3 regions of the Streptomyces sp. NPDC102451 genome follow, and region 2 is predicted to be linked to each of the others. Evidence: predicted binding sites of a transcription regulator. Region 2 holds the regulator's gene; each other region holds the start of a gene.
The links. The regulator HspR, encoded in region 2, represses chaperone genes until heat shock. The targets are predictions, from matches to a motif close to TTGAGNNNNNNNNNCTCAA.

Region 1: a site for HspR is predicted at 3,726-3,744, ahead of lon (endopeptidase La). Genes of this name have one in related genera too.
Region 3: a site for HspR is predicted at 4,076-4,094, ahead of dnaK (molecular chaperone DnaK). Genes of this name have one in related genera too.

What each region holds. Positions count from the first base shown of each region.
Region 1 covers NZ_JBIWKD010000006.1:244,622-251,364, forward strand. The annotation lists gene ACIRD8_RS16675 (multifunctional oxoglutarate decarboxylase/oxoglutarate dehydrogenase thiamine pyrophosphate-binding subunit/dihydrolipoyllysine-residue succinyltransferase subunit) at 1-436, opposite strand, end outside; gene ACIRD8_RS16680 (ATP-binding protein) at 709-1,785, opposite strand; gene ACIRD8_RS16685 (response regulator transcription factor) at 1,782-2,519, opposite strand; gene ACIRD8_RS16690 (spermidine synthase) at 2,751-3,434, opposite strand; gene lon (endopeptidase La) at 3,767-6,196, shown strand; gene ACIRD8_RS16700 (polysaccharide deacetylase family protein) at 6,295-6,743, opposite strand, start outside.
Region 2 covers NZ_JBIWKD010000025.1:83,276-90,018, reverse strand. The annotation lists gene dnaJ (molecular chaperone DnaJ) at 135-1,328, shown strand; gene ACIRD8_RS34825 (heat shock protein transcriptional repressor HspR) at 1,330-1,776, shown strand; gene ACIRD8_RS34820 (JmjC domain-containing protein) at 1,847-3,109, opposite strand; gene ACIRD8_RS34815 (hypothetical protein) at 3,122-3,292, opposite strand; gene ACIRD8_RS34810 (LuxR C-terminal-related transcriptional regulator) at 3,409-4,425, opposite strand; gene ACIRD8_RS34805 (helix-turn-helix transcriptional regulator) at 4,562-5,545, opposite strand; gene ACIRD8_RS34800 (hypothetical protein) at 5,674-6,177, shown strand; gene ACIRD8_RS34795 ((2Fe-2S)-binding protein) at 6,174-6,494, shown strand; gene ACIRD8_RS34790 (pyridoxamine 5'-phosphate oxidase family protein) at 6,639-6,743, opposite strand, start outside.
Region 3 covers NZ_JBIWKD010000030.1:39,392-46,134, forward strand. The annotation lists gene ACIRD8_RS36410 (Yip1 family protein) at 1-547, opposite strand, end outside; gene ACIRD8_RS36415 ((Fe-S)-binding protein) at 749-3,016, opposite strand; gene ACIRD8_RS36420 (sugar transferase) at 3,109-3,822, opposite strand; gene dnaK (molecular chaperone DnaK) at 4,117-5,973, shown strand; gene grpE (nucleotide exchange factor GrpE) at 5,970-6,620, shown strand.

The DNA.
Region 1 (6,743 bases), on a different contig from region 2:
CGGCCGTGGCGTCCGCCTTGGCGGGTGCCACGGCCGCCTTGGCCGGCGCGGCCTTCGCGGGGGCGGCGGCCGGTGCCTTGGCGGGAGCCGCCGGGGCGGCGGCCGCGGGCTTGGCCGGAGCGGCAGGGGGCGCGGCCGGGGGCTGCGCCACGGCCTGTGCCGGAGCGGAGTTGTTCACGGTGTTCACGGCCGGGGCCGCGGTCACCGCTCCCGCGGGTGCGGGAACGGGCTTGTCCGCCGTGCCGGACGTGCCCGGCTTGTAGTCGGCGAAGAAGTCCCACCAGGCACGGTCGACCGAATTGGGGTCCTGGAGGTACTGCTGGTAGATCTCGTCGACGAGCCACTCATTGGGGCCGAAAGCGGCCGCCGGGTTGGACCCGGAGCCTGCTTCTTGATCGGTCGAGATGCTCGAGTTACTGGGGGACTGAGACGACACGGCGGCAACCGCCCTCTTCCGCTTCACAAGGTGATGGACAGCGGAAATCAAGGCTACGCCTCCCGAGCCGTTACGTGCAGGCCGGGCCGGTCTTCGTCGTGCACATCACATCGGAAGCCGGGTTTCGGCGCATGAAATGGCGGGAAACAAGCAGGGTTCCGCTGCCCTTCGGGTACGCGAGGCCAGTGCTGAGGCCCCTTGGACCGTATCTCTTTCCCGAACGGGAGGGAGAAACGGGGCCCTCCGCTTCGAACGCGGGGTCAAACGCGGGGTCAATCGTGTGTCTGCGCGGTCCCCGGAAGAGTGACCTGGATCCGGCAGCCGCGGGCGGATTCGGCCACGCCGATGCGCCCGCCGTGCAGATCCACCGCCCAGCGGGCGATGGCGAGGCCCAGTCCCGTGCCGCCGTCCGACCCGGGCCCGTGCGGGGAGGGCGCCTGGCCGCGGTTGAAGCGCTCGAAGACCCGGTGGCGCTCTGCCTCCGGGATGCCGGGCCCCTCGTCGATGACCTCCAGCTCCAGCGACTCGGGGTGCTCCCCGCGCCGCGCCAGCACGGTGACCCGGCCGTGCGGCGGGCTGTGCTTGACGGCGTTGTCGATGAGGTTGGCGACCACCTGGTGCAGGCGTTCCGCGTCCGCGTGCGCCGTCAGCTCGGGCGGCGACACGTCGAGGTGCAGATGGACGTCCGTACGGGAGTGGTTGCCCGAGCCGGAGGAGAGCCGGCGCTGCGAGGCGGCGAGGTTCGCCTCCTTCAGCACACCCGACAGGTACGGCCAGACCTCGAAGCGGCGCGCCTTGATCGCCACCACGCCGTTGTCCAGCCGGGAGAGATCCAGCAGGGTCTCCACCAGCCGGCCCAGGCGTTCGGTCTGTTTCAGCGCCGTACGCATCGTCTCGGGATCCGCGGCGGACACCCCGTCCACCACGTTCTCCAGGACGGCTCTGAGCGCCGCGATCGGGGTGCGCAGCTCATGGGAGACATTGGCCACCAGCTCCTTGCGGTGCCGGTCCTCCGCCTCCAGATCGTCCGCCATGCGGTTGATCGTCTGCGCCAGGTCGCCGAGCTCGTCACGCCGCCCGGCGCCGCTCACCCGTCTCGTGTAGTCGCCGTGCGAGATCGACCGCGCGACGGCGCGCATCTCGTCGAGCGGCGCGGTCAGACCGTGTGCCACGAACTGGGTGATCAGCAGGGTGGCGATCACCGAGAAGACCGTGATGAACCGGAACTCGGTCCTGGTCCGCAGCGCGACGATCAGCAGTCCGGTCGTGATGAACACGGAGACCACCACGAGCGTGCCCAGCTTGGCCTTGATCGAGAAGGGCCGCAGTCCGGAACCGGGCCGGGTCATGGCGCGGGTGTCTCCAGGGCGTAGCCGACGCCGTGCACGGTACGGATCCGCTCGGCGCCGATCTTCCGGCGCAGGGCCTTGATGTGGCTGTCGACCGTACGCGTCCCGGAGGCGTCCGCCCAGTCCCAGACCTCGGCCAGCAGCTGTTCCCGGGACAGCACCGCGCGCGGTGTGTTGGCCAGGCAGACCAGCAGGTCGAACTCGGTCGGGGTGAGGTGGACGTCGTCGGCGCGCACCCTGACACGGCGCTGCGCGTGGTCGATCTCCAGCTCGCCGAGGCGCAGGATGCCGCTGCGCGGCGTCACGGCGGCCAGCGCGGCCCGCTCGACCCGGCGCAGCAGGACGTGGACCCGGGCCGCCAGCTCCCGCATCGAGAACGGCTTGGTCATGTAGTCGTCGGCGCCGACCCCGAGCCCGACCAGCATGTCGGTCTCGTCGTCGCGTGCGGTGAGCATCAGCACCGGCACGGGGCGCTGGGCCTGCACACGACGGCAGACCTCCAGACCGTCGAAGCCGGGAAGCATGATGTCGAGCACCATCAGGTCGGGCTGCCAGGCCTCTGCCGCGTCCACGGCCGCGGGCCCGTCCAGTGCGGTCTGCACCAGGAAGCCCTCGGCCCGCAGCCGGGCGGAAATGGCGTCGACGATCGTTGCGTCGTCCTCAACCACCAGCACCCGGCGCTGAGCCCCGGGGGTGGCCGCGACGCCGTTGTGGGTGGTGTGTGTCTGTTCCATCGCCCCGCCCCTGCCCGTTCTCGCGGAGGCCATTCCCCCGGAGGCACGGTTATCGCTTGTGGATTACGTCGTGGTTCCTGTGTGCCGGTCAGAGCGTAAAGGCAGAAGGCGCCTCTCGGCTACGCAGGGTGTTGTCCGTCGTGAAGGTGTTACCCACAGGAAAGGAGACGGATCGGCGGACTTGCGCCGTAGATCCATGGTGCGGCAGGGATGTGGACACCCCGTGGGGGTTCAGTCGTCCCTGAGTGCGAGATGGACCACGTCCGGCACACCTCGGGCAACCGCTACTTCTTCGGTCGTTACTGCGTGGAATCCGGCATTCCGCAAAGCGTCGCCGAACGCTTCGGACGGCTGCGCGGACCACACGGCGAGGACTCCGCCGGGCGTCAGGCGCGCCCGGCAGGCCGCGAGACCGGCGGGTGAGTAGAGGTTTCCGTTGTCCTGGGTGACGGTCCAGTCGGGGCCGTTGTCGATGTCCAGGCACAGCGCGTCGTAACGCTCCGTGGTCGTACGGAGATGGTCGACGAGGTCCGTGCGGAGGATCTCGGTCCGGGGGTCGGCGAGGGCGTCCCCCGAGATCCGGCTGAGCGGTCCGTCCAGGTGCCAGTCCACGATGGCCAGTTCCCGCTCGACGACCGCGATCCGGCCCCAGCGCGGTTCGCCGGCCGCCCGCACCAGGGAGAAGCCGACGCCGAGCCCGCCGATCAGCACCGACGGGTCCGGACGGCCGGCGGGCAGCGAGGCGAGCGCCGCGTCGATCAGCAGCCGCTCGGAGCGCCCGTCGGAGGTGTCCATCAGGAAGCAGCCGTTGGCGATGATCTCGAAGCCGTCGCCGTGCTCGCGCAGGACGACTTCACCGAAGGGGCCTTCGCGACGGTCGAGGACGACGGGGCGGCGGGCGTCTGTGGCGGGCATGGGCGCGGTCTCCGGTCTCCGGCAGGCGGCGGTCGCTCGTGCGGCTGCCCATCCTCCTTGGCGCCGGGCCCGTGGACCAGTGGATTTCCCCGGTCTCACCCTCCGGGGGTGCGAGGCCGTCCCGGGTCGGACTCCGGCCCGGGGAATGGCTGTGCCCCGAAGGGTGCTGCCGTAGGAGCGGGGCGTCGCGGGCTGTCCGTGCGGGCCCCGATCCCCGCAGGGCATGTCGGGTGATGTGGGTGATCGCTGAGAGCGAACACCGCCGGGGGAACATTCATGAGCTCACAAGCATTGAGTCCACATAGCTCAACTTGCCTGCCGAAGGGGAGATCATGACTAACGAGTCCCAGGCGTTCACACCGATCGACCTGCCCGTGCTGCCGCTCGACGACGAGGTCGTCCTGCCCGGCATGGTGGTGCCGCTGGACCTGTCCGACACCGAGGTGCGCGCCGCCGTGGAGGCCGCCCAGGCAGTCGCGCGGCCCGGGGGCGGCAAGCCCGAGGTGCTGCTCGTGCCGCGCATCGACGGGAACTACACCGGGACCGGTGTCCTGGGCACGGTCGAACAGGTCGGACGCCTGTCGGACGGGGACCCGGGCGCCCTGATCCGGGCCCGTGACCGGGTGCGGATCGGTGCCGGGACCAGCGGGCCCGGGAGCACGCTGTGGGTCGAGGGCACCCGGATCGACGTATCCGTTCCGGATCCCGTGCCCGGTTCCGCCGCCGAGCTCGCCAAGGAGTACAAGGCGCTCGCCACCAGCTGGCTGAAGAAGCGCGGTGCCTGGCAGGTCGTGGACCGGGTCCAGCAGATCGAGGACATCTCCGCGCTCGCCGACAACTCCGGGTACTCGCCCTTCCTCACCACCGCCCAGAAGGTCCAGCTGCTGGAGACCGTGGACCCGGTCGCCCGGCTGAAGCTGGCCATCCAGTGGCTCGGCGAGCACCTCGCCGAACAGGACGTGGCCGAGTCCATCGCCAAGGACGTCCAGGAGGGCGTCGACAAGCAGCAGCGCGAATTCCTGCTGCGGCGGCAGATGGAGGCCGTGCGCAAGGAGCTGTCCGAGCTCAACGGTGAATCCGGCTCCGGCGCAGACGAGTCCGACGACTACCGGGCCCGCGTCGAGGCCGCCGACCTGCCCGAGCACGTCCGCGAGGCGGCGCTCAAGGAGGTCGAGAAGCTGGAGCGCGCCTCCGACCAGAGCCCCGAGGGCTCCTGGATCCGGACCTGGCTGGACACCGTCCTCGAACTCCCCTGGACCGAGCGGACCGAGGACGCCTACGACATCAAGGGCGCCCAGGAGATCCTGGACGCCGAGCACGCCGGGCTCCAGGACGTGAAGGAACGCATCACCGAATACCTCGCCGTACGCAAGCGGCGTGCCGACCGGGGCCTCGGTGTGGTCGGCGGCCGGCGCGGCGGCGCCGTGCTGGCGCTGGTGGGCCCGCCCGGCGTCGGGAAGACCTCGCTCGGCGAGAGCGTCGCGCACGCCATGGGCCGCAAGTTCGTCCGGGTCGCGCTCGGCGGTGTCCGGGACGAGGCGGAGATCCGGGGCCACCGGCGTACGTACGTCGGCGCGCTCCCCGGCCGCATCGTAAGGGCGATCAAGGAGGCCGGCTCGATGAACCCGGTCGTCCTGCTCGACGAGATCGACAAGGTCGGTTCGGACTTCCGGGGCGACCCGGCGGCCGCCCTGCTCGAAGTGCTCGACCCGGCGCAGAACCACACTTTCCGCGACCACTACCTGGAGGTCGAACTCGACCTCAGCGACGTGGTGTTCCTGGCCACGGCCAACGTCCTCGACGCCATCCCGGAAGCCCTGCTCGACCGCATGGAGCTGGTCACGCTCGACGGCTACACCGAGGACGAGAAGGTCGTCATCGCCCGGGACCACCTGCTCCCGCGCCAGCTGGAGCGGGCCGGTCTGCAGAAGGACGAGGTCGGGCTCGACGATTCGGCGCTGCGCAAGCTGGCCGGCGAGTACACCCGGGAAGCGGGCGTACGGAATCTGGAGCGGGCCGTCGCCAGACTGCTCCGCAAGGTCGCGGCCCAGCACGAACTGGGCGACCGGGAGCTGCCGTTCACGGTGACCGACGAGGACCTCAGGGGCCTGATCGGCCGGCCGCACCACGTGCCCGAGTCCGCCCAGGACCCGGCCGGGCGTCGCACCGCGGTGCCGGGGGTGGCCACCGGGCTCGCGGTGACCGGGGCGGGCGGCGACGTGCTGTTCGTCGAGGCCTCGCTGGCCGACCCGGAGACCGGGGCGTCCGGACTGACCCTGACCGGTCAGCTCGGCGACGTGATGAAGGAGTCCGCGCAGATCGCCCTCAGCTTCCTGCGGTCGCACGGCGCGGAGCTGGAGCTGCCGGTCGCCGACCTCAAGGACCGGGGCGTGCACATCCACTTCCCGGCGGGCGCGGTCCCCAAGGACGGCCCGAGCGCAGGTATCACCCTGACGACGGCGCTGGCCTCGCTCCTCTCCGGACGGCTCGTCCGTACGGACGTGGCGATGACCGGTGAGGTGTCGCTGACCGGACGGGTGCTGCCGATCGGCGGCCTCAAGCAGAAACTGCTGGCGGCCCACCGCGCGGGCATCACCACCGTGGTGATCCCCCAGCGCAACGAGGCCGACCTGGACGACGTCCCGGCCGAGGTGCTGGAGAAGCTGGACGTCCACCCGGTGACCGATGTCCGGCAGGTGCTGGAGATCGCGCTCGCCCCGGCCTCGGCCAGGGTGGAGAACAGGATCCCGGCCGCCGCGTAGGCGCCATGCTGTGACGGGCGTGGCATCACGCCGACGGCCGGTACGGACGGCCCGTCTTCCCCCCCCGGAAGGCGGGCCGTTCCGCGTGCCGTCACCGCTCAGGGGCGGTAGATCTTGCCGGGCTCGGGCTCCGCGGGGGCCATCAGCTGGGGGACCGTCACAAAGGTGTAGCCGGCCCGCTGCAGCGCGTCGATGATGCCCGGCACCGCGGGCACCGTGCCCTTGTAGATGTCGTGCAGCAGGATGATCCCGTCCTTGTCCGCCTGTTCGAGGGTCCGTCTCCTGATCAGCGTGGAGTCGTTCGTCGAGTAGTCCTTGGCGGTCGTGCTCCACAGGATCTGGGAGAGGCCCAGCTCCTTGCTGACCTCGGAGACCGTGTCGTCGGTGCGGCCCTGCGGCGGACGCATCAGCCGCGGCTTCCTACCGGTGATCTCCGCTATCGCGTCCTGGGTCTTCTCCAGCTCGGCGCGTATCTCGGCGGGCTTCCTGTCCGTCAGGATCTCGTGCGACCAGGTGTGGTTGGCGACCTCGTGACCCTCGGCCGCGA
Region 2 (6,743 bases):
CGACTCCCGGGGCGGGGGCCGCCCCCCCCCCCCCCCACCCACCCCCCCCCCCCCCCCCCCCCCCCCCCCGGGGGGGGCGCCCCCCCCCCCCCCCCCCCCCCCCCACGGCCGATCGTCCGGAAGGAGGGACGTCGATGAGCACGAAGGACTTCGTCGAGAAGGACTACTACAAGGTTCTCGGCGTCCCGAAGGACGCCACCGACGCCGAGGTCAAGAAGGCGTACCGGAAGCTCGCCCGCGAGTACCACCCGGACGCCAACAAGGGTGACGCCAAGGCCGAGGAGCGCTTCAAGGAGATCTCCGAGGCGAACGACGTCCTCGGTGACCCCAAGAAGCGCAAGGAGTACGACGAGGCGCGCGCCCTCTTCGGCAGCGGAGGCTTCCGCGCGGGTCCCGGCGGTGCGGGCGGCAACTTCAACTTCGACCTGGGCGACCTCTTCGGGGGCGCCCCGGGCGGTGGCCAGGGTGCCGGCGCCGGAGGTTTCGGCGGAGGCGGCGGTGGCGGCCTGGGCGATGTCTTCGGCGGACTGTTCAACCGCGGTGGCGCGGGCCAGCGTGTCCAGCCGCGCCGCGGCCAGGACATCGAGTCCGAGGTGACGCTCAGCTTCACCGAGGCGGTCGACGGGGCCACGGTCCCGCTCCGGATGTCCAGCCAGGCACCCTGCAAGGCGTGTTCGGGCACCGGCGACAAGAACGGCACCCCGAGGGTCTGTCCGACGTGCGTCGGGACCGGCCAGGTGTCGCGCGGCACCGGCGGCGGATTCTCGCTCACCGATCCCTGCGTGGACTGCAAGGGCCGGGGCCTCATCGCCCAGGACCCCTGCGACGTCTGCAAGGGCAGCGGCCGCGCGAAGTCGGCCCGCACGATGCAGGTCAGGATCCCCGCGGGGGTCCTGGACGGCCAGCGGATCCGGCTGCGCGGCAAGGGCAGCCCGGGCGAGCGCGGCGGCCCGGCCGGCGACCTCTACGTCGTCGTCCATGTCGACGCCCACCCGGTCTTCGGCCGCAAGGGCGACAACCTCACCGTCACCGTGCCCGTCACCTTCCCGGAGGCGGCGCTCGGCGGCGAGGTGAAGGTCCCCACGCTCGGTGGCCCCCCGGTCACCCTGAAGCTCCCGGCCGGTACGCCCAACGGACGTACGATGCGGGCCCGGGGCAAGGGCGCCGTACGCAAGGACGGCACCCGGGGCGACCTCCTGGTCACCGTCGAGGTGTCGGTGCCCACGGACCTCGGCACGGACGCCCAGGACGCGCTGGAGGCCTACCGGAAGTCGACCGCGGGGGAGGACCCGCGGGCGGAGCTGTTCCAGGCTGCGAAGGGAGCTTGAGATGGACGGCCGTCGACGCAATCCGTACCAGCTGACCGATGAATCACCGGTCTACGTGATCTCGATCGCGGCCCAGCTCTCGGGCCTGCACCCGCAGACACTGCGCCAGTACGACCGCCTCGGCCTGGTCTCGCCCGACCGTACGGCCGGGCGCGGGCGGCGCTACTCGGCCCGTGACATCGAACTGCTGCGCACGGTGCAGCAGTTGTCGCAGGACGAGGGCATCAACCTCGCGGGCATCAAGCGCATCATCGAGCTGGAGAACCAGGTTGCCGCGCTCCAGCAGCGCGTCGCCGAGCTCTCGGCGGCGGTGGACGGCGCGGCCGTGGCCATGCAGCAGCGCGAGGCCCAGGTGCACGCCTCCTACCGGCGCGATCTCGTGCCGTACCAGGATGTGCAGCAGGCCGGCGCCCTGGTGGTGTGGCGGCCCAAGAGGCCGAAGGACTGAGCCCGCGCCCGTCGTGGGCCGTCGGACACACGGAAGGCGGGATCCATCGCGGATCCCGCCTTCCGGTACGTCAGGACGGGTGCACGCGGCCGGGACACCCGCGGCGTGCCGGCCGGCGATCAGCCCCCTCGCCGGTGGGCGCCTCGGCCACGAGACCGGAGCAGCCCGAGGCCAGCTCGGGTGTCAGGGGTGCGCACCATTCGTGGCGCATCAGGATCTCGGCCAGTTGGTGCACCTCGTCCCCGACCGAGTCGGCTGCCCGGTCCAGCGGCACGGGCCGGCCGCTCAGCAGGAGACGCAGCGCGGGCAGCGCCTTGGCCTTGAACGTGAGCTTCTTGCCCGAGGAGAGCGCCTCGACGGTCTCTCCCAGATCGCGGATGCGGGGACGGAACTCGCACACGCAGATGACGGAGCCCTGATGCCCGAACGTCTCCAGGAAGGGGACGTGCCGGGCCGGGGCGACCGCGTGCTCGCGCGCCGCCAGGAAGTCGGCGGGGGGTGCGGAACCCACGAGTTCCACGGCCGCCTCGGTGAGCCGGCGGTGCTGCTCCGAGCCGGCCGAGGGATCGAGATCGCGGCGGAACAGCTCGTGCTCACGGGACCGGTCCGCGAGCCAGGACAGCCAGGACGCTCCGGTCCTCGTGGTGAAGCCGAACGTCATGTGCAGGCTGTGTCCGGAACCGCGGCCGCCACGGCCTGCCCTGTGCCAGTAGCCGCGCGGGATGTGCAGGACGTCGCCGGGGTGCACGGTCCCGGTCCAGAGGGTTTCCTCGCTGGGTGTGTCGTTGCGGGCGGCGTCGCGGTGCAGCGGCACGGAACGGGACGGGCCTCGCACCTCCCAGTCCTTCTCCCCCGAGAGCTGGACCGCGAGGACGTCGTGATCGTCCCAGTGCAGGCCGAAGCCGTCGGCGCCGTTCGTGGTGAGGTAGATGTTGACGGTGACGCGTTCTCCCGACCACCACTGCAGGGCCCGGCAGGCCACTTCGAGTGTGGGATCGAAGATGTTCGCGCGGTCCAGCACCATCGTCGTCCCCTCACGGAGCAGGCTCCCGAGACGACGCATGTTCACCAGGCCGGAACCGTCCCTGCCCACACCGCCCGCGTCCTGATTCAGATACGCGCCGGGGTGCAGCTCCTTGCCGTCCTGGAAGCAGCGGATCTGCGGATTGCCCAGGGGCCGGCGCATCGCCAGATCCAGGAGCCGGGTGGGCGTCAGCAGGCGTGCGGGCAGTCCCGGGTCACGCAGACCGCCCCGTGCGAAACCGGCACCGAGGTGCTGTGGCCCGTCCCAGCCCAGTGCCTCGACGACACCGGCGACCAGTCCGTGGTCCACTCCGCCTCCCCGTCAGACCCGGGGGAGGGCCTCGGCGCCGGTGTCCGGCGCAACGTCCCACGCGATGTCGGCCGCTGCGGCGGCGAGCGGGTCGGCGGATCCGGCCCGATCCGTCACATGGCTCATGACCTCCACGGACACGAGGAGATCGTCGTGGGTGCGGGTGCTCTGCGTGTCGCTCACTCGTCCCACTCCATTCGATCGGTCATTCGATTTCCATTCATGATGGCATCGATTCCCGTCCGTCCGGGGGTCTTTGGCGGATGAGGGCCCGCTCACCGGTCGCGCCGGGGCGCCGGTCAGGAGACCGGGCGGCGGGCGTGCGTCCGGGTGGGTGGTGTGCCGTCCGGCTCCACGATCCCGGACCGTACGAGGAGCGCCCCCAGCTGTGTGCGGCTGTGCGCGTCGACCGTCTGCATGAGCTTGGAGATGTGGGAGCGGCACGTGCGGACGCTGATGCCCAGTTCACGGGCCACCTCGTCGTCCACGCGGCCCTCCAGGAGGAGGCGGGCGATGCTCTGCTGGACCGCGGTGACGGGGGCTCCGGGGGCGGCCGCCGGGAGCTGCTCGCTGTAGGGGGTCGCCTGCGCCCAGAGGACCTCGTAGACCCGGGTGAGGTAGCGGACCAGGGCCGGGTGCCGGATCTCCAGCGCCACGTCGTCGCGGGGCGCGGCCTGGGCGTAGGCCACGGTGCGGTCGAAGATGATGAGCCGGTCGACGGTCTGCTCGATGGTGCGCACCTGGAGGCGGTCACCCGGCATCCGGGCCAGGTACTCCCTGACGCGCGGGCTGTAGCGGACGGGGTGCTGGTAGAGGTGCCTGAGGCTGGCTCCTCCGGCGATCGCGGCCCGGCCGTTGCCTATGGCCTGCTGGATGTGGTGTTCCAGCCGGTTGCCGCCCGGCTGCGCGGTCAGGACCTCCTCGGTGGCGCGTGCGGAGGCCTCCCGGAGGGCCGACATGATCAGCGGCCGCCCTTCGAGCACGGTGATGGCGAGGTTGGGGTCCTCGTTGGTGATCGTCGCCAACGGCGCCAGCGTCCCGGCGAGCGCGGTGGTCAGCCGTATCCGCTCGTCTATCTCCCGGGTGATGGGCTGCAGCAGGTGAGCCAGCGCGGCGGACGCCGGAACCGGGCGGAGCCATGCGCGGTCGTCGGGGTCGGGGTGGACGAGAGCCATCTCGAGGAGGCACGGGGCGGACGCGAGGTCGCTGCGCGCCACGCGTCCGGCGCGCAGCGCCTCCTTGTACAGGCTGATGCCCGAGGTGCAGAGCTCTCGATTCCCGTGCGGATGCGCCGGTTTTGCCTCATCGGCGTCCATTTGATGACCCCTCACTTCGTGCACTGCATGAACATGACGGTGGCGGAAGCCCGGCCGCCGGGGGAGTGTGGACCTGTCGGGCGGGAGGGGAACCCGCCCGCGGTCCCGGGGCGGGGACGCCTCGGAGCCCGCACGTTCAGGAGTCCTGGTCCAGGATCCCTGAACGCGAGATCAGGTATCCGAGCTGGGCGCGGCTGGTGCTTCCCAGGGTGGCCGACAGTTTGGCGACGTGGGCCCGGCAGGTACGGACGTTCATGCCGAGGCGGCGGGCGATGGAGTCGTCCACGTGTCCTTCGACGAGGAGTTGGGCGATGGAGCGCTGGACCCCGCTGATCCCGTCGGGGGTCGGCTCGTACTTGATCTCTTCGAGCAGCGGGGCGGCCCTGGTCCAGAGCTGCTCGAAGACCTTCGCCAGGTATTCGACCAGGCCGGGGTGGCGCAGTTCCAGGGCGACCATGCGGTCGTCCTGGGCGGGGATGAAGGCGACGGTCCGATCGAAGACGATCAGACGTTCGATGAGCTCTTCGAGGGTGCGTATCTCCACGTGGTCGCCGGCCATGCGTTCCGCGTAGGCCAGCGTGCTCTGGCTGTGGCGCGCGGTGTGCTGATAGAGGGTGCGGATCCGGATGCCGCGGTCCACGACGGACAGACCGCGCTCCAGCGACCTGCTGAGGATGTCCTCGGGCCGCCCGCCGCCGGGCTGGACGGTGAGAACCTCGGAGCGGCATTCCGCGGTCGCCAGATCGAGGGACGCGTTGATCCGGTTGACGCCCTCCAGCACGGTGATGGCGTGGTTGGCCGAGGGGCCCTGCGCGCTGATGTCCATGAACGGCTCGAAGCATTCGGCCAGTGCCAGCGAGTGCCGGCGTCTTTCCTGGATCTCACGTTCTATGGGATGAAGGTGTTGCGCCAGGGCCGCCGACGGCGCGACGGGGCGGAGCCAGTCCGCGGCGTCGGGATCGGGATGCAGAAGTGCGAACTCGATCAGGCAGGGGGCCGTCTCCACATCGGTGCGGGCGATGCGGCCGGTGCGCAGCGCGATGGCGTAAAGCCGTGCTCCGTCATCACATAGTTCGGCAATCCCGTGAGGATGTGTCGGTTTTGTGGTACTTGCGGCCATATCTCCACCCCCCAGGTTCCTGAACTTGCAGGAACATGATGCATCGACGCAGTGGTGTTCGAGTGCCCAGGTGAGACATCGTCTTCAGTGCGGGGGAGAAGAATCCACAAGTGAGGACGAAGCCGACTATGTACAAGCGAATGCTTCGCTCGGCGCTTGCCGCCTCGTTCGTCGCGGCCATGGGTTTGGGGCTGTCGAGCGCAGGCGACATCGGCTGGAGCAGCGAGGCGGCTGCTGCGCCGAGCGACATCGGCTGGAACACGCAGGCAGCCGCGCCGGAGGACATCGGTTGGGTCGCTCCCGCGGTCGCCCAGGGGGACATCGGCTGGGTCGCTCCTGCGGTCAGCCAGGGTGACATCGGCTGGGTTGCTCCCGCGGTCGCTCAGGGTGACATCGGTTGGATTGCTCCCGCGGTCGCTCAGGGTGACATCGGTTGGGTTGCCCCCGCGGTCAGCCAGGGCGACATCGGTTGGGTCGCTCCTGCGGTCAGCCAGGGTGACATCGGCTGGGTTGCTCCCGCGGTCGCTCAGGGTGACATCGGTTGGGTTGCGCCCGCGGTCAGCCAGGGTGACATCGGTTGGGTCGCTCCGACCGACATCGGCTGGTCCGCCCCGGCCCGCATCGCCGCATGACCACCCCACCGGACGACCGCACCTTCCGGCGGGAGATGGCCACGGCATATCGCTCAGGGTGGCATTTCATCGATCTGCTCTCGGCACTCACCCGCCAGGGCGATTCGTTGATGGTCACCCTGTTCGGAGAGCCGATTCTCGTCGTGATGGAAACGGATGACGACATCCGCGCCTATCGCTGTCTTCGCCGGCCTCGCGGAGCGCCGCAACCGGTTCGCTGTGCCGTGAGGTACGGCATGATTTTCGTTAATCTCGACCAGCGTGACCACGAGCTGTTCGAACAAGAAGCCATTTCCGCCACCCCCCGCAGTGCCTGAACGATTCCCCCGTCGTTCCAAATCGTTCCGGCACTTCCCCCACACAGCGGCGCCATCGTGACCTGAACACGATGGCGCCGTTGTGCTGCCCGGAATTCACTTCGGGTTTCCGGGCGTTTTCCGGTCTCCGGACGTTCCCGTTCTCTAGACGTTTCCGAGCGCCCTGTCGACGGCGATCTCGATGACGATCCGCTCCGGATTGTGCCGCGGAGTGCGTTCGTACCGCTCCGCGTAGCGGCGTACCGCGTC
Region 3 (6,743 bases), on a different contig from region 2:
CCTCGTCGCGCGCCTGGTCGAAGCCGAAGAGCGCGAGCAGGCCGTAGACGAACGTGACGACGATCGCGGTGCCCCAGACGGGGTAGTCGCGCATCTGCCAGAACGTCGGTCCCGGCCGCATCACGATGCCGCTCAGCAGCTGCTTCCAGTGCAGCCGCGGCCCCGAGGGGTGCGCGGGGGCCTGGCCCGCCTGGTAGGTGTTGCCGGCGCCGTACGGGTCCTCGTCGATGCTGAACGCCTGGGTGTGCCCCGGGGCGTTGGCATAGGGGTCCTGTTGCGGCGGCTGGTGGTACGGGTCGCCGAAGTACTCCGGTTCGCCGTGCCCGCCTGCGTGCCCGTTCCCACCCCCGTGTCCGTTGCCGCGTTGCCCGCCGCTGTACGGGGCGCCCTGGGGGCCTCCGTACGGTGCGCCGTTGCCTCCTGCCGGGGGCCACGACTGCCCGCCGTACGGCGGCGGTGATGCCTGCGCGCCGTACGGCTGTTGCTGCTGCGGGTGTTGCTGCGGTGTGCGGTTGTCCCGGCCGCGTCCGATCCTGAATCCAGCCACACATCGAACGTACCTGGTCCGTGTGGGTGCGGTGTGAGGGCCGGGGGAACACGGGGCCCATTGCGGCCTAGCTGTGACATCCCCTAGGGGGACCCTGGGGGGTCTGCCGGAGCCCGGGGAGCCCTGCCCGCACCCTTGACATGACGGAGCGGCCGGTCCTGCCCCCGAGGCAGGTCCGGCCGCTTCCGTGCGGGGAGACGGCTACTGGACGGGTGCCGGTTCCGGCTGGTCGGCCGTCTCCGCGTCGCCCGACGGGTCGGCGGGTGTCTTCACCGACTCGAGGAGCAGCTGGGACACGTCGACGACCTGCACCGACTCCTTCGCCTGGCCGTCGTTCTTCTTGCCGTTGACCGAGTCGGTCAGCATGACGAGGCAGAACGGGCAGGCCGTGGAGACGATGTCCGGGTTGAGGGAGAGGGCCTCGTCGACACGCTCGTTGTTGATGCGCTTGCCGATCCGTTCCTCCATCCACATCCGGGCACCACCGGCGCCGCAGCAGAAGCCGCGCTCCTTGTGGCGGTGCATCTCCTCGTTCCGCAGACCCGGGACCTTGGCGATGATCTCGCGCGGAGGCGTGTAGATCTTGTTGTGACGGCCCAGGTAGCAGGGGTCGTGGTACGTGATCAGGCCCTCGACCGGGGTCACCGGCACGAGCTTGCCCTCGTCCACCAGGTGCTGCAGCAGCTGCGTGTGGTGGATGACCTCGTACTCGCCGCCGAGCTGCGGGTACTCGTTGGCGATCGTGTTGAAGCAGTGCGGGCAGGTCGCGACGATCTTCTTCGTCGCCTTCGCCTTCTTGGTGGAGTCGTCCTCGTCGTCCTCGCCGAACGCCATGTTCAGCATCGCGACGTTCTCCTGGCCGAGCTGCTGGAACAGCGGCTCGTTGCCGAGGCGGCGGGCGGAGTCACCGGTGCACTTCTCGTCGCCACCCATGATCGCGAACTTGACGCCCGCGATGTGGAGGAGCTCCGCGAAGGCCTTCGTCGTCTTCTTGGCCCGGTCCTCCAGGGCGCCCGCGCAGCCGACCCAGTACAGGTAGTCGATCTCGCTGAGGTCCTCGACGTCCTTGCCGACGATCGGGACCTCGAAGTCGACCTCCTTGGTCCACTCGACGCGCTGCTTCTTGGCCAGCCCCCAGGGGTTGCCCTTCTTCTCCAGGTTCTTGAGCATCGTGCCCGCCTCGGACGGGAACGCGGACTCGATCATCACCTGGTAGCGGCGCATGTCGACGATGTGGTCGATGTGCTCGATGTCGACCGGGCACTGCTCCACGCACGCACCGCAGGTGGTGCAGGACCAGAGGACGTCCGGGTCGATGACGCCGTTCTCCTCGAGCGTGCCGATCAGCGGGCGCTCGGCCTCCGCGAGGGCGGCCGCGGGAACGTCCTTGAGCTGCTCCTCGGAGGCCTTCTCGTTGCCCTCCATGTCCTTGCCGCCGCCGGCCAGCAGATACGGGGCCTTGGCGTGCGCGTGGTCGCGCAGGGACATGATCAGGAGCTTCGGGGAGAGCGGCTTGCCCGTGTTCCAGGCGGGGCACTGCGACTGGCAGCGTCCGCACTCGGTGCACGTGGAGAAGTCGAGGATGCCCTTCCAGGAGAACTGCTCGACCTGGGAGACGCCGAAGGTGTCGTCCTCGCCCGGGTCCTCCCAGTCGATCTCCTTGCCGCCCGAGGTCATCGGCAGCAGTGCGCCCAGCGAGACCGCACCGTCGGCGTTCCGCTTGAACCAGATGTTCGGGAAGGCGAGGAAGCGGTGCCAGGCGACACCCATGTCGGTCTTCAGGGCGACCGTGATCATCCAGATGAAGGAGGTCGCGATCTTCAGGCTGGCGAAGAAGTAGGTGAGGTTCTGGAGCGTGGAGACGTCCAGGCCCTCGAGCCAGGAGACCACCGGGTACGAGATGAAGAACGACGCCTCGTAGCTGTCCACGTGGTGCTGGGCGCCTTCGAGGGCGTGGAGCATGAAGATGCAGACGCCGACGATGAGGATGACGGCCTCGACGAAGTACGCCTGGCCGAAGTTGGAGCCCGCGAAGCGGGACTTGCGGCCCGGCTTGTCCGGCCTGCTGAGCTGGCGGATCACGATCAGGACCGCGATGCCGAGCACCGTCATCGTGCCGATGAACTCGACGAAGACGTTGTACGGCGCCCACTCGCCGACGATCGGCAGCAGCCAGTCGGCCTGGAACAGCTGGCCGATGGCGTTGACGATCGTCAGCAGCAGCGAGAAGAAGCCCACCGCCACGAACCAGTGCGCGACACCGACGATGCCCCAGCGGTTCATCCGGGTGTGGCCGAGGAACTCCTTGGCCACGGTGACGGTGCGCTGTACGGGCTCATCGGTACGGGTGCCTGCGGGCACGTTCTGGCCGAGCCGCATGAAGGTGTAGATCTGCAGGAGGGCGCGGGCGAAAAGTGCCACGCCGACCACGATCAGAACCAGCGACACGATGATCGCGGCGAGTTGCATTTGGGGGCTCCTCGGGCCTGCGAGGGTGGGATCCAGCGCGTACAAGCGATTACTAAGCAGTAACTTAATCAGTCTGTGCTGACACTATCCACTTATTCCGCCACGCTGTAGCCGGGCAGGCGGTGATCTGTGTCGCTCAGGTGAGCCTTCCTCCGGCGCCGTGGTCGGCGTACGGCCGCACGTAGGGGGATGCGTACGGATTGCGCCAGGATCGCCAGGTCGAGCCCTGTCCCATGATGCTCTGCGTAGTGCGCGTCGAGGAGGGCGGGTTCGTCCCAGGGCATCCCCGAGCGGGCGCGGACCTGGGCCAGGCCGGTCAGGCCGGGCCGGACGCTCTGGCGCCAGTGCCCGGCGGCGGGTCCGAGCAGGGCCGCCTCGTCCGGGGTGAGCGGCGCCGGGCCGACCAGCGAGAGTTTCCCCCGTACGACATGGGGCAGCCGGGACAGCAGGTCGAGCCGGAGCCGCCGGGTGCGCAGCGAGCGCAGCTCGAAGGGGTGGCCGTCGAGGCCGACCCTGATCTCGCGCTCCAGCACGCCTCCCTGGACGCCGGCCGGCCGGAGGGCGAGAGCCAGTGCGGCGACGGCGAGTGCGGGGGCCGCCAGGAGTAGGAGGGCCGAGCCGAGCGCCAGGTCCAGGGCCCGTTTGGCCGTCATGGCCCTCAGGGGGCCGGTGATCCGTGCGGCGGTCGCGGCTGCCAGGGCCCCGGTGACGCGCTCGGCGTACAGGGTGGACCGGGGAGTGCGGGCGCCGGGCCGCGCCGCGGGGCGCCGTGTCCTTCGTGCCGCAGTCTGCTTCGCGTTCCGCATTGCACCTGCCCGGAGTCGGTGACGTGACGGTTTGACCGTCTCGATGCATTTTGTGACAGAACGATCCCACGGTGCGATGGTGGGTGGGGTGAGTGTGACGTGCCGCGCATCGCGGTGTCGCGGATCGAGGTGGCCCCGGTGGGGTTCTTTCGCCACCCGAATGCGGAAAATGCCAGCTCAGCGCAGTTGCGAGCACATAAGTTGAGCGTAAGTGGCTCAGGTCCTTTGACTCCGGGGTGGGTGTCATGCATCCTTGAGTCAGATCCACTCAAGTAGTCAGTTGGAGGAATTGAAATGGCACGTGCGGTCGGCATCGACCTGGGCACGACTAACTCCGTCGTCAGCGTTCTCGAAGGCGGCGAGCCCACCGTCATCACCAACGCCGAAGGCGCCAGGACCACGCCGTCCGTCGTCGCCTTCGCCAAGAACGGCGAGGTGCTCGTCGGCGAGGTCGCGAAGCGCCAGGCGGTCACCAACGTCGACAGGACGATCCGTTCGGTCAAGCGCCACATGGGCACTGACTGGAAGATCGAGCTCGACGGCAAGAACTTCAACCCGCAGCAGATGAGCGCCTTCATCCTGCAGAAGCTGAAGCGCGACGCCGAGTCCTACCTGGGCGAGAAGGTCACCGACGCGGTGATCACCGTCCCGGCGTACTTCAACGACTCGGAGCGCCAGGCGACCAAGGAGGCCGGCGAGATCGCGGGCCTCAACGTCCTGCGCATCGTCAACGAGCCGACCGCCGCCGCCCTGGCGTACGGCCTCGACAAGGACGACCAGACGATCCTCGTCTTCGACCTCGGTGGCGGCACCTTCGACGTGTCCCTCCTGGAGATCGGCGACGGCGTCGTCGAGGTGAAGGCCACCAACGGTGACAACCACCTCGGTGGTGACGACTGGGACCAGCGTGTCGTCGACTACCTGGTGAAGCAGTTCGCCAACGGGCACGGCGTGGACCTGTCCAAGGACAAGATGGCTCTCCAGCGTCTCCGCGAGGCCGCGGAGAAGGCGAAGATCGAGCTCTCGTCCTCGACCGAGACCACGATCAACCTGCCCTACATCACGGCGTCCGCCGAGGGCCCGCTGCACCTGGACGAGAAGCTCACGCGCTCGCAGTTCCAGCAGCTGACCGCGGACCTCCTGGACCGCTGCAAGAACCCGTTCCACAACGTCATCAAGGACGCGGGCATCCAGCTCTCCGAGATCGACCACGTCGTTCTCGTCGGTGGCTCGACCCGTATGCCGGCCGTCGCCGAGCTCGTCAAGGAGCTCACGGGCGGCCAGGACGCCAACAAGGGTGTGAACCCGGACGAGGTCGTCGCCATCGGCGCCTCGCTCCAGGCCGGTGTCCTCAAGGGCGAGGTCAAGGACGTCCTGCTCCTCGACGTGACCCCGCTGTCCCTGGGCATCGAGACCAAGGGAGGGATCATGACGAAGCTCATCGAGCGCAACACCACGATCCCGACCAAGCGTTCCGAGATCTTCACGACGGCCGAGGACAACCAGCCGTCCGTGCAGATCCAGGTCTACCAGGGCGAGCGCGAGATCGCGGCGTACAACAAGAAGCTCGGGATGTTCGAGCTCACCGGTCTGCCGCCGGCCCCGCGTGGCGTGCCGCAGATCGAGGTCGCCTTCGACATCGACGCCAACGGCATCATGCACGTCGCTGCCAAGGACCTCGGCACCGGCAAGGAGCAGAAGATGACCGTCACCGGTGGCTCCTCGCTGCCGAAGGACGAGGTCAACCGGATGCGCGAAGAGGCCGAGCAGTACGCCGACGAGGACCACCGCCGTCGCGAGGCCGCCGAGTCGCGCAACCAGGGCGAGCAGCTCGTCTACCAGACGGAGAAGTTCCTCAAGGACAACGAGGACAAGGTCCCCGGCGACGTGAAGACGGAGGTGGAGACCGCGCTCACCGAGCTGAAGGAGAAGCTCAAGGGCGAGGACACCGCCGAGATCCGTACGGCCACCGAGAAGGTCGCGGCCGTCTCCCAGAAGCTGGGCCAGGCGATGTACGCCAACACCCAGGCCGAGGGTGCGGCGCCGGGTGCCGAAGGTGCGCCGGGCGACGGTCAGGCCAAGTCCGATGACGACGTCGTCGACGCCGAGATCGTGGACGACGAGAAGGACACGAAGGGCGGTGCGGCGTGACCGAGGAGACCCCGGGCTTCGACGAGAAGCCTGACGTCCCCTCCGGCGCCAACTCCGACGACGCCGAGCCGAAGGCAGCCACCCCCTCCGAGGAGGAGGCGGCGGCCCCGGCCGGGGACGTACAGCAGACAGCGGCTCTGACGGCCCAGCTGGACCAGGTCCGCACCGCGCTCAACGAGCGCACCGGTGACCTCCAGCGGCTCCAGGCCGAGTACCAGAACTACCGTCGCCGCGTCGAGCGCGACCGGGTCACGGTCAAGGAGGTCGCTGCCGCGGGTCTCCTGTCCGAGCTCCTGCCCGTGCTCGACGACATCGGCCGGGCGCGGGAGCACGGAGAGCTCGTCGGCGGCTTCAAGGCGGTGGCCGAATCGGTGGAGACGGTCGTCGCGAAGATCGGCCTCCAGCAGTTCGGCAAGGAGGGCGAGCCCTTCGACCCGACGATCCACGAGGCCCTGATGCACTCGTACGCGCCGGACGTCACCGAGACGACCTGCGTGGCGATCCTGCAGCCTGGGTACCGCATCGGGGAGCGCACCATCCGCCCCGCGCGGGTGGCCGTGGCCGAACCGCAGCCGGGCGCCACGCCCGCGGCAGCGAAGGAAGAGAAGGCAGACGACGAGGAGAGCGGTGGCACCGAAGAGGTCTGACATTCCGTCCGACCACAACGGTGAACACCGACGGGGCGTGGGGGGGGGGGGGGGGGGGGGGGGCGGGCGCCGGGGCCGGGCGGGGGGGGGGGGGGGGGGGGGCCCCCCCCCCCCCGCCCGGGG